Regions from separate parts of the Butyricicoccus sp. AM27-36 genome, predicted to be linked through region 1. Evidence: riboswitches for the same ligand, from Rfam matches in the RefSeq annotation. Region 1 holds a riboswitch; the other holds the start of a gene.
What was found. Region 1 has a riboswitch for FMN ahead of ribD (bifunctional diaminohydroxyphosphoribosylaminopyrimidine deaminase/5-amino-6-(5-phosphoribosylamino)uracil reductase RibD). Riboswitches for the same ligand answer to the same signal wherever they lie in the genome.

Region 1 (6,923 bases):
TTTACCATGTCAATGAGCGCGAACAGCGCGGGGGCTGTCAGGCCGCGGTCGTACTCCGCTTCTTCTGCGGTGACGGTCAGCCATTTCTCCCGAATATTATTGGCAACGCCCTTCCACTCCTCGCGCATGGCCTTGATCTGCTCGAGGAACGCCTTGTCCTCAAATTTCCTCGCGGCCTTCAGTCGGTCAAACGAAATCGACCGGGCAGCCTTCACGCAGTCATCCCAGCTGCCGCCAAACAGTGCGTCCAGCAGACGCTTGGCCTGATTTAAGTCGCTCGTCAGCGCGGGCAGATAGTTGTCCGCCAGCTCATCAATGCCGGTCAATTCATCCACAGCCATGTGCAGAAATGCCGCACCGTGCTGTGCCGCCGACTTCGCCTGCTCGCGCAGAACACGGCCGTGCGGCGTGTCCATGCCGCGCGTGTACAATCCCGCGCGCACATCCTCGAGGAACGCCCGCGGATCAGGATGTGCCTGAATCTTCTCGTAGGTGCCGAGAATGACCTCGCCCAGCTTTTGGTCGTCGCGCCCCGCCGTCAGCAGATCACAGAGCGCAAAAAACTTCTCGTCTGCCTGCTCGTAGGCCGTGTCGAGCACTTCTTCGAGCACCTCGGCGCGCAGCAGCTTGCCCTCGTTTTCGTCCATCAGGCGAAAGTCGGGTGCAATACCGAGCACCGCCGCCTGCTCGCGCGCGAGCGACAGACACAGCGCGTGCACGGTCGTGATTTTCGCGCGGTGCACGAGGAACAGCTGCCGCCGCAGACGGGTATCCCGCGGGTTTGCGGCTACAGCCGCACCGAGTGCCGCACCGATTCGCTCACGCATTTCGGCTGCCGCCGCGTTGGTAAACGTAACCAACAGCAGGCGGTCGATATCGACCGGATCCTTCTCGTCCGTCAGCCGACGGAGTACGCGCTCGGTCAGTACGGCGGTCTTGCCCGAGCCAGCTGCCGCCGAAACCAGCAATGCGCCGCCGCGATCGTCGATCGCGGTCTGCTGATCAGGTGTCCACTTCGGCATTGTCGTTCCCTCCTAACTGCTCCCAGAATTCCTTGTCCTTGATGTTTTTCAGCCAGCGTACCTTATCTCCGGCGGTCTCGTCGAACCGGCAGGCTGCCCGGAAATCGCACCATTCGCAGTAGCTGCGGTCGGTCTTGCGCGGATCGGCTTCAATGCTGCCGTTTCGCAGAGCCTGTCCCATTTCGAGCAGCTTTTTCTGCGTGTAGCGTGCCAGTCTGCCGAATTTCGCCAAATCAGCTACCGCGGACTTGGCGGCAAGCGTCGGCTCATCCTCGCCCTTCCCGGTCTTGATAGAGACCGGAATAAACCGTCCGTCACCCTCCAGACCGTGCTCCATCGCCTCGAGCAGCGACATATCGTCGCTCAGCAGACCCGAACGCCGCAGCGCCTTGTCGCGCAGAATGCGCAGTCCGTCCTCGTCCGTGTCGCGCGCCGCATCCGGCAGCTCATCGCGCACCGGAACGTACAGCACGCCCGCCGGTACGATTTCGTTCAGCTCGGCGGTCAGGCGGGCACGATAGCGGTCCAGACCCTCCTGCTGCAGCGCGTACAGATAGATGATAAGCTGCATGTTGAGTCCATACCAAATGTCGGACAGCGAAAATGACTTTTTTCCGCTTTTATAGTCCATAACGCGCAGATAGAGACGACCGTTTTTGATGTAGCCGTCCACGCGGTCCACCTTGCCGGAGAGTGAAACCGACACATCGCCGTCCTCACACTGCACGGGCGGCAGGTCGCCGCTGCGCGAGAAGTCCAGCTCATAGTCGATCGGCGCAAAGTCGGATACGCGCAGTTCTTCGATCACGTTGTCGAGGATCTGCTCCACGGCGCGCACCAGTCGGCGGAACAGGTACTGGAAACGCGCGGTTTTGTTCTCCAGGCCGCCCAGTTCCTCCGCGACATACTGCCGTACCACTTCACGACAGGCTTTGCGCACGGTCGGCTGATCGGCATGGGCGGCGCCGCCCTCGCACTTTCCAAGAGCATCCAGCGCATGCTCGAGCACATAGTGGATGAACGTGCCGGTCGAGAGCGCATCAAACTTCGCCACGCGGCGCGGCTTGGCCTTCAAACCATACTGCATAAAGAATGCAAACCGGCAGGAATAGAACGTATCCACACGCGAAGCGGTCAGATTGAGGCTTTTCCCGTACAATCCGTCAATCGTGTGCGGACTGCTCAGCGGTCCTCTTCCGCGCCGCTGCGCCTGCGCGTTTTTGACGCGCTCATCATCCTTATAGTAGTCATAGGCAGCCCGCACGGCGGCTGTCCGGTCGCCCGAAAGATACGCGCACGCGAGTTCGACCGCCGGTCGTTCCGCCTGCAGGCGGTCACGCACGGTCTCCGTCCGGTGGGTGGAAAACGGCACATCCGGCAGCAGCTCCCGCACTGTGTTCACGAAGTAGGACGGCCGCGTTTCACCGCCGCCTGCGTCGATGGTGTGATACGTCAGCAGCAGCTCGTCTGTCGGGCACGCGAGTGCCCGATAGAGCGTTTCCTGCTCCATCAGCAGGCGTTCCTCGCCGTAGGCTTTGAGTTCCACGCCGAGCGCATCCATTTTGTCGCGGTCCATGTCACTCAGCAGCGAAGTCGAGGACGGGGTTTTCGGTATCAGGCCGTCGTTAACGCCCAGCAGGATAACATATTTCGCATTTTCCGTACACGCACGCTCGATGTTGCCGCAGGTCACGCGGTCGAGCGAAACCGGAATCGTACCCACATCGTACTCGCCGAGCACCAGCCGGAACAGCTGCGCGAAACGGTCGAGCGTCAGCGGCATATCCCCGCACACCCACGCGAACTGCTCCATCGCAGAGACCAGGATTTCCCACAGCTGGCGGTATTCGTCGGCCAGCTGCAGACGGCCCGCCTGCTCGTGTCCGGCGGCGCGGTCAGTCATGCGCTGCGGCGCATCCACCGCGAGAAGAAATGCATAGAGCGCACGCACGCAGTCGCCTGCAGGCTGCTCACCTGCAAGTGCCCCGCGCAGTGCGGAGAACGGCGCGATTGCTCGTTTGCGGAGTATGTTCAGCTCGGCAAGCTGTGCCTTCGCGTTCTCGTCGATGGACAGACCATAGCCGTCCGGATGCTCGGTCCACTCGCGTTCCCATGCTCCGCCGCGGATGTTCCAGGTGAGCACATAATTCTCTAATTTGTCAATTTCATCCCAATCCAAGCCCGCAAGTCCGGTCTTGAGACAGGAGAACAGATCTTCATATCGGAAGTGATTTCGCACCGCTTCCAGTGCATTCGTAACCAGCGCCATCGGCGGACGAGACAGCAGATCCGGCTTTTCCGCGAGGAACACCGGAATGTCGTACCGCGCCATCGCCATTGCGAGAAACGCGCTGTACGGCTCGATATCGCGTGCCGCAACCACAAAATCGCGGCAGCGCGCGCCTTCGTCCCGCACCTTGCGCCGAATGTAAGCCGCCGCGTGCTCGCACTCGTCAAACGGCGAAGCCGCCTCGTACAGCCGAACGCCGTCCGCACTCTCCTGTGGGGTGCGCACCGGCAGCAGGCTTTCGCGTTCGAGCGCAGCCAGTCCCGCCGGTCGGGCCACCTTGCTTTCGCCCAGTTCGATGCGCTCGACCGTCTGGTTATGATGTTTTGCCATCCGGGTTAATTTCTGCACTGTTTTACAGCCGGTAAGGAAAATCTCCGGGTAATCCGTATCACAGGTTACCGCCGCAGAGAGCGGCACACCCGCTGCCAGCATGGCATCAACCACTGCACTTTCCTGCACAGTAAAGCCGAGAAAACCATCCAGATAGACCGCTGCGCCGTCCAGCGTGTGACTTTCTGCCAGACGGTCGCGCAGATGTGTCAGACGGTCTCTCGGGTCGGGCAGGGACGCCTCGCACAGACGCTCGTAGGCTGTTAAAATCTGTGCAAGATCGGACAATTTTTCTGCAAGTACCGCGTCCTCACTTTCTTCGGCAGCCGCAAACAGCGTCTCCGGTGCGACTGCACAGGTTTTGCACTCGTCGATCAGCCGCAGCGCCTCCTGCAGCAGCTCCGGCTTGTCTGCCAGACCCTTCCATGCACGCAGCCCCCCCTGCACACGGCGTGCCGCCTCCTGCAAGGTCAAAAGCTGACCTGCCGGCGTCAGCATCTGCTGTGCCAGTCCGCCGACCTCAGAGAACACACGGTCAGCCAATCGTGAGAACGTCAGCACCTCGGCCGTGCGTGCGCCGTGGTTGTGCGTGGCCGCGGCAAGCCGCCGCTCCATCAGGTGCGAGTTCAGCTCGGGCACGAGCAGAATCTGCCGTCCCTCTCCCTTTTCACTCAGCGCCGCGATCTCCCGCAGGATGGCCGTTGTCTTGCCGCTCCCCGCTCGTCCGGTCCAGATCCGCATGGCACACTCTCCTTTCGTTTCATAGCTATTTGATTATAGCACAACCGGAGCAAATTGAAAATTGATAATGGAAAACGGAAAATTATCAATAACAACCGTATGGTCATTTTATATTTTTTGTGCGTTATCAGCGTATTTTCCAGTCTTTTTCGAACTTTTATGGCGTTTTGTTTGCATTCACATATTCTGTAAAATTATTTTTTCAAAAAACTCTTGCATTTTTCTCCGCTTGGGACTATACTTTCCTCAGGCGGAACGATAAAGGCTCTGCCCCGCAAAACCAAATATTTGATTCTTCAGGGCAGGGTGCAATTCCCTACCGGCGGTACAGCCCGCGAGCGGATGCCATTCGGCGGAAGCATGATTCGGTGAAATTCCGAGGCCGACAGTATAGTCTGGATAAAAGAAGAATGCACGGAAAGATTTTCCGTTTGTTTGCTGTTCTGAAATGCCGATTCGGTGTTTCAGACTTTTTATTTTCACAATGCTTTTTTCAGCGTCCCGAAGATTCTGTCTTTGGGACGTTTTTTTGGCTGTCGCCAAACTATCGTGAAATTTTCTACAGAATTATTATATCAGGTGATTCTATGCAGGAGCAAAAACAGGAATATATGCGTCAGGCGTTGGCGCTGGCCCAGCGCGGAGCCGGTCACGTCAATCCGAATCCGATGGTCGGCTGCGTCATCGTCAAGGACGGAAAAATCATCGGTGAAGGCTGGCACGAGCACATCGGCGGCCTGCATGCCGAGCGCAACGCGTTCGCGCACTGCACCGAGGACTGCACGGGCGCAGACCTTTACGTCACGCTCGAGCCGTGCTGCCACTGGGGACGCACGCCGCCGTGCACAGACGCAGTCATCGAGCACAAGATCGGCCGCGTGTTCGTCGGCTGCCTCGACCCGAACCCGCTGGTAGCCGGCAAAGGCGCACAGATCCTGCGCGACGCAGGCATTGAAGTCGAGACCGGCGTGTGCGAGGACGAATGCCGCCGCGTGAATGAAGTTTTCTTTCACTACATCACGCACAAAACGCCGTTTGTGACGCTCAAGTACGCGATGACGCTGGACGGCAAAATTGCCGCGCACACCGGCGACAGCCGCTGGGTTACCGGCGAGACCGCCCGCCGTCATGTACACGAAACGCGCAATCGGCTGCCCGCCATCATGGTCGGCATCGGCACCGTGCTTGAGGACGATCCGCTGCTCACCTGCCGCATTGACGGCGGGCGCGATCCGATCCGCATAATCTGCGACAGCCGCGCACGCACGCCGATCGACAGCAAAATCGTACAGACGGCGAACAAAATCCCGACCTATATCGCGGTCGTCGGTCGAAATGAGCGCACCGCTGAACTGGAACAGCACGGTGTACACATTCTCGAATGCAAAACGAAAGACGAGCGCGTAGACCTTGCCGACCTGATGCGCCAGCTCGGTGCACTCGGCATCGACGGCATATTGCTTGAAGGCGGCTCGGCACTTGCGTTCTCCGCGCTGGAGGCCGGTGTGGTGCACCGCGTGCAGGCGTACATCGCCCCGAAAATCATCGGCGGTGCAGGCGCGAAAAGTCCGGTCGGAGGTCTGGGGTTTGACAAGATGGTGCAGGCGCTTCCGCTGAAGGACGTGACTTGCACGCCGATGGACGAAGATTTCCTGATTGAAGGGAGATTGTAATGTTTACTGGACTTATCGAAGAAATCGGTACGGTGCGGCGCATCGAGCTCGGTGCAAAGGGCGCTCGGCTGACGATTGCGGCAGATACCGTGCTCGAAAATACAAAAATCGGCGACAGCATTGCCACGAACGGCGTGTGTCTGACCGTGGTCGCGCTGACGGACGACAGCTTCAGCGCCGACGTGATGGCGGAAAGCCTGCGGCGTTCCGCGCTCGGCAGTCTGCAGAGCGGCTCGCCGGTCAATCTGGAGCGCGCGATGCCTGCCGACGGACGGTTCGGCGGTCATATCGTATCCGGCCATATCGACGGCACCGGCTCGGTTCTCTCGCAGCGGCGCGAGGACAACGCCGTGTGGGTGACGATCAAAACACCGGCTCCCCTGCTCCGGTACATCGTCGAAAAAGGCTCGATCGCCATTGATGGCGTCAGCCTTACCGTGGCGGCTGTGACGGACACCGACTTTTCGGTCTCCATCATCCCGCACACCGGGGCACAGACTATTCTGCTCGGCAAAAAGCCGGGCGAGCCGGTCAACCTCGAATGCGATGTGATCGGCAAATACGTTGAAAAAATGCTCACGCCGCACAAATCCAGCGGTATTACAATGGATTTTCTTGCACAACACGGATTTTAACGGAGGTTTTCTTTTATGGAATATCAGTTCAATACAGTTGAAGAAGCGCTCGAAGAACTTCGCGCCGGACACCTCATCCTCACCATTGATGACCCGGACCGCGAAAACGAGGGCGACCTCATCTGCGCGGCACAGTTTGCCACGACCGAGAACGTCAACTTCATGGCAACTCACGCCAAGGGCCTGATCTGCACACCGATGAGTGAGCAGGTTGCACTCCGTCTCGGTCTGG
Region 2 (6,923 bases), on a different contig from region 1:
ACGCGCTGCAGGAGAATGTCAAGAAAACCTACAACCGCGTAACGGTTGACGGCGACACCTCCACCAACGATATGTGCATCGTGCTTGCAAACGGCATGGCAGGCAATACACTCATCGAGTGGCAGGACGAGGAATATCAGGCGTTCTGCAAGGCGCTGAACGAGGTGAACACCCGTCTGGCACGCCAGATTGCTGCAGACGGCGAAGGTGCAACCAAGCTGGTTACCTGCACCGTTAAGAACTCTCGCTCCGAGGAAGCGGCTGAGCGACTGGCCAAGGCCGTTGTCGGCTCCAACCTCGTCAAGGCGGCCATGTTCGGCGCAGATGCAAACTGGGGCCGCGTGCTGTGCGCAATGGGTTATTCCAAGGCACCGTTCCGTCCGGAGTACGTTTCTGTGGCGTTCGAGTCCGCAGCAGGCAGCGTAGCAGTCTGCGACAAGGGTGCTGCTCTGGATTTTGATGAAGATCTGGCGAAGAAGGTGCTCTCCGAGAACGAGGTTACCATTGCAGTTGACGTAAATGAGGGCGAGGACAGCGCTACTGCATGGGGCTGCGACCTTACTTACGATTATGTGAAAATTAACGGAGATTATAGAACGTAATCGCTGCTTATAACAGGATAAAGGAACGAATTAGTATGGATACTCAACTTGATGCGGAGCTGCGCGCCAATATTCTGGTCGAAGCACTTCCGTATATTCAGGAATATTACGGTCAGACCGTTGTTGTAAAATACGGCGGCAACGCAATGATCAACGAGGAGCTGAAGGACGCGGTCATCCACGATCTGGTACTGCTCAATCTGGTCGGCGTCAAGGTCGTTATCGTACACGGCGGCGGCCCGGAGATCAATGAAATGCTGGGAAAGATCGGCAAGGAGAGCAAGTTTGTCAACGGCCTGCGCTACACCGATCGTGAAACCATGGATATCGTCCAGATGGTGCTGTGCGGCAAGGTCAACAAGGACCTTGTAACCCTGATCGAGAAGGCAGGCGGCCGCGGCATCGGTCTCGGCGGCATGGACGGCGGCCTGTTTCAGGCGAAGCGCCTGACCGACCGCTCGGGTACGGATTACGGCTACGTCGGCGATATTATGGACGTAGATCCGGCTCCGGTTATCGATGTGCTGCAGCAGGGCTATATTCCGGTCGTTTCGACCGTTGCACAGGGCATCGACGATGAAACCAACTACAACATCAACGCTGATACCGCAGCCAGCAAGCTGGCAGTTGCACTCGGTGCAAAAAAGCTGATTCTGCTGACCGACGTACGCGGTTTGATGCAGGACATTAACGATCCGGACAGTGTCATTCACCGTCTCAAGGTGTCCGAGGTGCCGAAGCTGGTGCGCGACGGCATCATCAAGGGCGGCATGATCCCCAAGGTAGACTGCTGTGTTGAGGCAGTCCGCAAGGGCGTTGAGCGTGCCACCATTCTGGACGGCCGTGTCAAGCATTCGATTCTGATCGAGCTGCTTTCCAAGGTCGGCGCAGGCACTATGTTTCAGTAATTGAGAATTGAAAATGGAGAATGGAGAATGATTCGCTCCGTATCTCCAATAAAAGGTGATACCCTATGACTTACAATGAATTAAAAAGCGAAGAAAATAAATATGTAATGAACACCTATGGCCGTTTCCCGATTGCGCTGGACCACGGCGAGGGTGCGACCCTGTGGGACGTTGAGGGCAAGAAGTACATCGATCTTGCTTCCGGCATCGGTGTAAACTGTCTGGGTTATGCCAATCCGGCAATCATTGACGCGATCGATAAGCAGGCGCACAAGCTGATGCATGTTTCCAACCTGTTCACCACCGAGCCGATGGTTCAGGTTGCCAAGAAACTGGTAGAAAAGACGCATCTGGGCGGCAAGGTATTCTTTGCCAACTCGGGCGCCGAGGCAAACGAGGGTGCCATCAAACTGGCGCGCAAGTACTCGTTCGACAAGTATGGTGAGGGCCGCTTCAAGGTGCTGACGCTCATCAATTCCTTCCACGGACGTACCGTAACCACGCTGAAGGCCACCGGTCAGGAGCGTTTCCACAACTATTTCTTCCCGTTTACCGAGGGCTTTGATTACGCGGTTGCCAACGACATCAAGTCGGTACGCGCAAAGGCGGACGATATGACCTGCGCCATCATGATGGAGCTGATCCAGGGTGAGGGCGGTGTCCTGCCGCTTGACCGCGAGTTCGTCAAGGAGGTAGAGAAGCTCTGCCGCGAGAAGGATATGCTGCTCATCATCGACGAGGTGCAGACCGGTATCGGTCGTACCGGCAGCCTGTTTGCCTTCCAGCAGTACGATATCAAGCCGGACGTTGTCACTATGGCAAAGGGTCTTGGCGGCGGCATGCCGATCGGCGCTGTCATGGCGGCGGATACCTGCTGCAACGTCCTGACGCCGGGCACGCACGCGACCACCTTCGGCGGTACGCCGATTGTCTGCTCCGCAGCAAACGTCGTGCTCGATACCGTCGGTGACGGCCAGTTTCTGATGAAAGTACGCGAAAAAGGCGAGTACCTTCGCAACGGCATCCTGTCCCTTGGCTCGCCGAATATCAAGGGCGTGCGCGGCATGGGTCTCATGCTCGGCATCATCGTTGAGGAAGGAAAGCACTCCGTGTTTGCTAATAAGCTGATCGAAAACGGCGTTCTGGCGATCACCGCCGGCAAAAATGCCGTTCGTCTGCTCCCGCCGCTCACCATTTCGAAGGAAGAAATGGATGAAGCACTCGCTATCATGGCAAAGGTATTTTAATCAAAGGTTTTGACAATTAGTAATTAGAAATGAGAAATTAGTAATTAACGTGATTATCGCACTGGTGCAGCAGCACCTAAATAATTACTAACTACTAATTACTCATTGCTAATTTGCAGAAAGGGGTTATTACAATGAAGCATTTACTGAAGCTGCTTGACTGCTCCACCGAGGAGATCATCGGTCTGCTCGATCTGGCGGATCAGCTCAAGTATGAGAGAAAGCACAACATTTCCCATCGTCACCTGGAAGGCAAGAGCCTTGGCATGATCTTCCAGAAGTCCTCCACCCGTACCCGCGTTTCCTTCGAGACCGGCATGTATCAGCTGGGCGGTCAGGCGCTGTTCCTGTCCAACCGTGATCTGCAGATTGGCCGCGGCGAGCCGGTACAGGATACGGCCCGCGTGCTGAGCCGCTATCTGGACGGCATCATGATCCGCACCTACGAGCAGAAGGAAGTAGAGGATCTGGCAAACTACGGCTCTATTCCGATCATCAACGGTCTGACTGATTTCTGCCATCCGTGTCAGGTTCTGGCGGACCTCATGACCATCCGTGAGAAGTTTGCCGTTCTTGAGGGTCTCAAGATGTGCTACATTGGCGACGGCAACAACATGGCAAACTCGCTGATCGTCGGCGGTCTCAAGACCGGCATGAAGGTTTCCATCGCAACGCCGGTGAACTACCGTCCGGACGCTGAGGTTATGGCATTCGCAGAGCCGAATCCGAACTTCTTCATCACCGATGACCCGATGAAGGCTGCTGAGAACGCAGACGTTGTTATCACTGATACATGGGCGTCCATGGGTCAGGAAGCCGAGAAGGAAGTCCGCATGAAGGCATTCCAGGGCTATCAGGTCAATGATGAGCTGCTGGCTGCTGCAAAGCCGGGCTGCATGGTGCAGCACTGCCTGCCGGCATATCGTGAGCAGGAGATCACCACCAAGGTGTTCGAGGAGCACGCAAACGAGATTTTCGAGGAAGCAGAAAACCGCCTGCACGCACAGAAGGCCGTTATGGTTACTCTGATGAGCAGCAAGGAAGACTGATTTCTGATAAAAAGCCGCTTTCGCAAGGGAAGGCGGCTTTTATGTTTTTTCTTGCTGAAGTGTTGACAAGTCCTTTACTGGTGACTATAATAGCAATATAAATAAATCAGTTCTGTTTCAGGGCGGAGTGAAAGTCTCCACCGGCAGTATACAGGCTTCGAGCCTGATAGTCTGCGAGCCGCAAGGCATGATGGGTTAGAATCCCAACCGACGGTTATAGTCCGGATGAGAGAAACAGATGTACCTATCGCTACGTCTGTATGCCTCTGGAGCAATCCAGGGGCTTGTTTTATTTATGGAACAGGACTCCTGAAAGGGAGAAAAAACAGCAATGACAAAAACCAGCAAAATCACCTACACCGCAATTTTTGCGGCTATCGCAACCGTGCTGATGTACTTTGAATTCCCGATTCCGTTCATGCCGCCGTTCCTCAAGGTGGATCTGTCCGGCGCGGTCGTGCTCATCGGTGCGTTTATTTTCGGCATCGCTCCGGCAATCACGATGATCGGCATCAAGGACATTATTCATCTGACCCAGACCCAGACCGGCGGCTCCGGTGAGGTCGCAGATTTTCTGATGCTTTCCACGCTCGTTGTTATCGCCGTGCTGCTGTACCGCGGACACAAGAGCCGCAAGATGGCTGTCCTCGGCTGTGCAGCCGGCTCGGTTGCTATGGCGTGTGTCGGCATGTTGACCAACTATTTTCTTATCATTCCGTTTTATTCGCAGGTTATGCCGCTGCAGGCTATCTTTGATGCATGCAACGCGATCAACCCGTATGTGACCGGCATGCAGGGCTATCTGCTGCTCGGCGTTCTGCCGTTCAATCTCATCAAAGGCGCAATCCTGACTGCGATTACCATGCTTGCCTACAAGAAGCTGAGCGTGTTCATCAAGTCCAAGCAGATCGAATTGCACCACTCCAGACAGCGTGTCGGCTAAGTAAAAAACGAAGGTGCTCTCCAGCAAGCGGAGAGCACTTTTTTGTTCAATAATCGAAAACAGTGCGGTAGCATCTATGATTTCGACAAAGATCTGTATACGAATTGACAAAATGCGTGGCCAAGATTATATCACATGCGTGCATCTAATAGACTCGGTCCCGTCAAGATTTGTGCGCAAAATTGTTTGCAGGTTCTCCGTCTGAGTGAAGTCAGCCGGCAATGAAGGCATCGTCCAGCGCCGTCTCCGAGTGCTTCATGTTCATACATTTTTTGCTGCCCCACTGCGTGCCCGCCACATGGCGAAGCCGAGCGCAGACCAGCATCAGAGCAGAGTTGCCGTCAGGGAATGTTCCCACCACGCGGGTTCTGCGGCGGATCTCACGGTTCAGCCGCTCGATCACATTGTTGGTGCGGATGCATGTCCAATGCTCGCTGGGAAAATCGCAGTAGGTCAGCGTTTCCTCAATGCCGTCCTCCTTCAGCTTCATGGCGCGCAGTTCGGCAACGACCGCTTTAGCCTTCTCGCGGGATGTCTTTTTGCTCTCCTGGGCGTGGATCGCCTTGAGCATTTTTGCCACAATTTTGACCTTGGATTTAGGCACAACAGAGAAAACATTGCGATAGAAATGCACTGTGCGGCGCTGGTATTTGGCGTCCGGGAACACCTCGCCCACGGTCTACAGCAGCCCCATGCACTTGTCACCGACGATGAGTTTTACGCCGTCCAAGCCGCGTCCGCGGAGCCACTGAAAGAAGCTGACCTATCTGGTCTTGTCCTCTTTCATTCCCTCGGCGGCGCCTAGAACCTCATGGAAACCGTCATCATTCACGGCGATTGCCACTAGAATGGCTACATTTTCATACTCTCTGCCCCAGTTGCGGCGCAGATAGATGCCATCCATGTAGACATACGGATACCTACCGTCCTGCAAGGGGCGGTTCCGCCAGTCATCGATGTGAACGTAGGCTTTCTTGTTCAGCTCGCTAATGATGGCGGGCGAAACCTTGCTGCCCCACAGCGCCTCGGTGATGTCCTCTACCCGGTGCACGGAAACACGCCCGCCAGGTACATCTCGATGAGGGCCTCCTCCACGCTGCTCTCCCGGCGGCGATACCGTTCGATGATGGCAGTCTCGAAGGATACGCCCTTGAGTCGCGGCATATGGAGCGTGACGTCACCAGAGGCGGTGGTGAGATTCCGGTCATAGTGGCCGCTGCAGTAGCCCTGACGGGCCTCGCTGCGCTCGTAGTGGGTAGCCTGTGTCAGGGACTCCGTCTCCTTTTCCAGCAGTTCGTTCAGGGTTTCCTCCACGCTGCTGCGGACCAATTCCTTGATTTTCCCCTTGATAATTTCCTCATTCAGCTGTACAATTCTCTCGGACATAGTTTGCTGTCTCCTTTCAGAATGGTGTGTGGTAACTTCATTCTACCAGAGCCTGCAAGCTATGTCTTCTTTTATGCGGTTTCAATTTGCGCAACTTATTGTACCTTATCATATGAATCAGGAAGAATAGCATGGCTTTATGGAGAAACTAAACGATAGTGTATAATCAAGTTCGCAAAAGCAAACAGAGAATAGACAAGCCATTAGGGCTCCTGCAAAATGATAGTTGTCGAAAAAATCATGATGTAAAGGAGAGACCCTAATGGCTCACAAAAAGAATACCACAAATCTGACAGAATTGCTACTGCAATGTGTGACGCAACCGGATCCGATGCTGAGTATGGCTGGAATGGCTATGCACAGAGCTGATGGAGGCAGAGGTCGATCAGCAGCTAGGCGCAGAGAAAAGTCAACGCACGGACGGAAGAAGCGGCTACCGCAGCGGTTATCGTCCTCGTCGTTTGGATACCCGAATGGGCACGATGTACCTCATGGTACCCAAGGTTCGTCAGGGCGGCTACATTCCGTTCTTCGTTAATCGCTCCCTCGCTGATACAGTATACCCGGTTCTCCGGGTGGACGCACTGTGCGAAAAAGTTCGTGTAGATGGCAGAATTGTCAGCATGGCGGTGCTTATCGTGCGCGGTGTGGACGAAAATGGCCGCAGAGATATTATCGCGCATATGATGTGATCGACTCCTATGCCAAACGCTTTCCGAAAGCGGTTCAGTGCCTTGAAGACGGATTGGAAGATTCTCTGGCCTTCTATGCATTTCCAATGCTGGATG

Region 2: another riboswitch for FMN. It lies ahead of DW724_RS11915 (ECF transporter S component); the one in region 1 lies ahead of ribD (bifunctional diaminohydroxyphosphoribosylaminopyrimidine deaminase/5-amino-6-(5-phosphoribosylamino)uracil reductase RibD).

What each region holds. Positions count from the first base shown of each region.
Region 1 covers NZ_QUJR01000001.1:12,363-19,285, reverse strand. The annotation lists gene addA (helicase-exonuclease AddAB subunit AddA) at 1-1,022, opposite strand, end outside; gene DW724_RS00070 (PD-(D/E)XK nuclease family protein) at 1,003-4,383, opposite strand; FMN riboswitch at 4,672-4,798, shown strand; gene ribD (bifunctional diaminohydroxyphosphoribosylaminopyrimidine deaminase/5-amino-6-(5-phosphoribosylamino)uracil reductase RibD) at 4,971-6,056, shown strand; gene DW724_RS00060 (riboflavin synthase) at 6,056-6,691, shown strand; gene DW724_RS00055 (bifunctional 3,4-dihydroxy-2-butanone-4-phosphate synthase/GTP cyclohydrolase II) at 6,707-6,923, shown strand, end outside.
Region 2 covers NZ_QUJR01000008.1:154,879-161,801, forward strand. The annotation lists gene argJ (bifunctional glutamate N-acetyltransferase/amino-acid acetyltransferase ArgJ) at 1-602, shown strand, start outside; gene argB (acetylglutamate kinase) at 638-1,510, shown strand; gene DW724_RS11905 (aspartate aminotransferase family protein) at 1,576-2,757, shown strand; gene argF (ornithine carbamoyltransferase) at 2,892-3,806, shown strand; FMN riboswitch at 3,916-4,047, shown strand; gene DW724_RS11915 (ECF transporter S component) at 4,138-4,749, shown strand; partial or broken gene DW724_RS11920 (IS256 family transposase) at 4,961-6,135, opposite strand; partial or broken gene DW724_RS16070 (transposase) at 6,398-6,923, shown strand, end outside.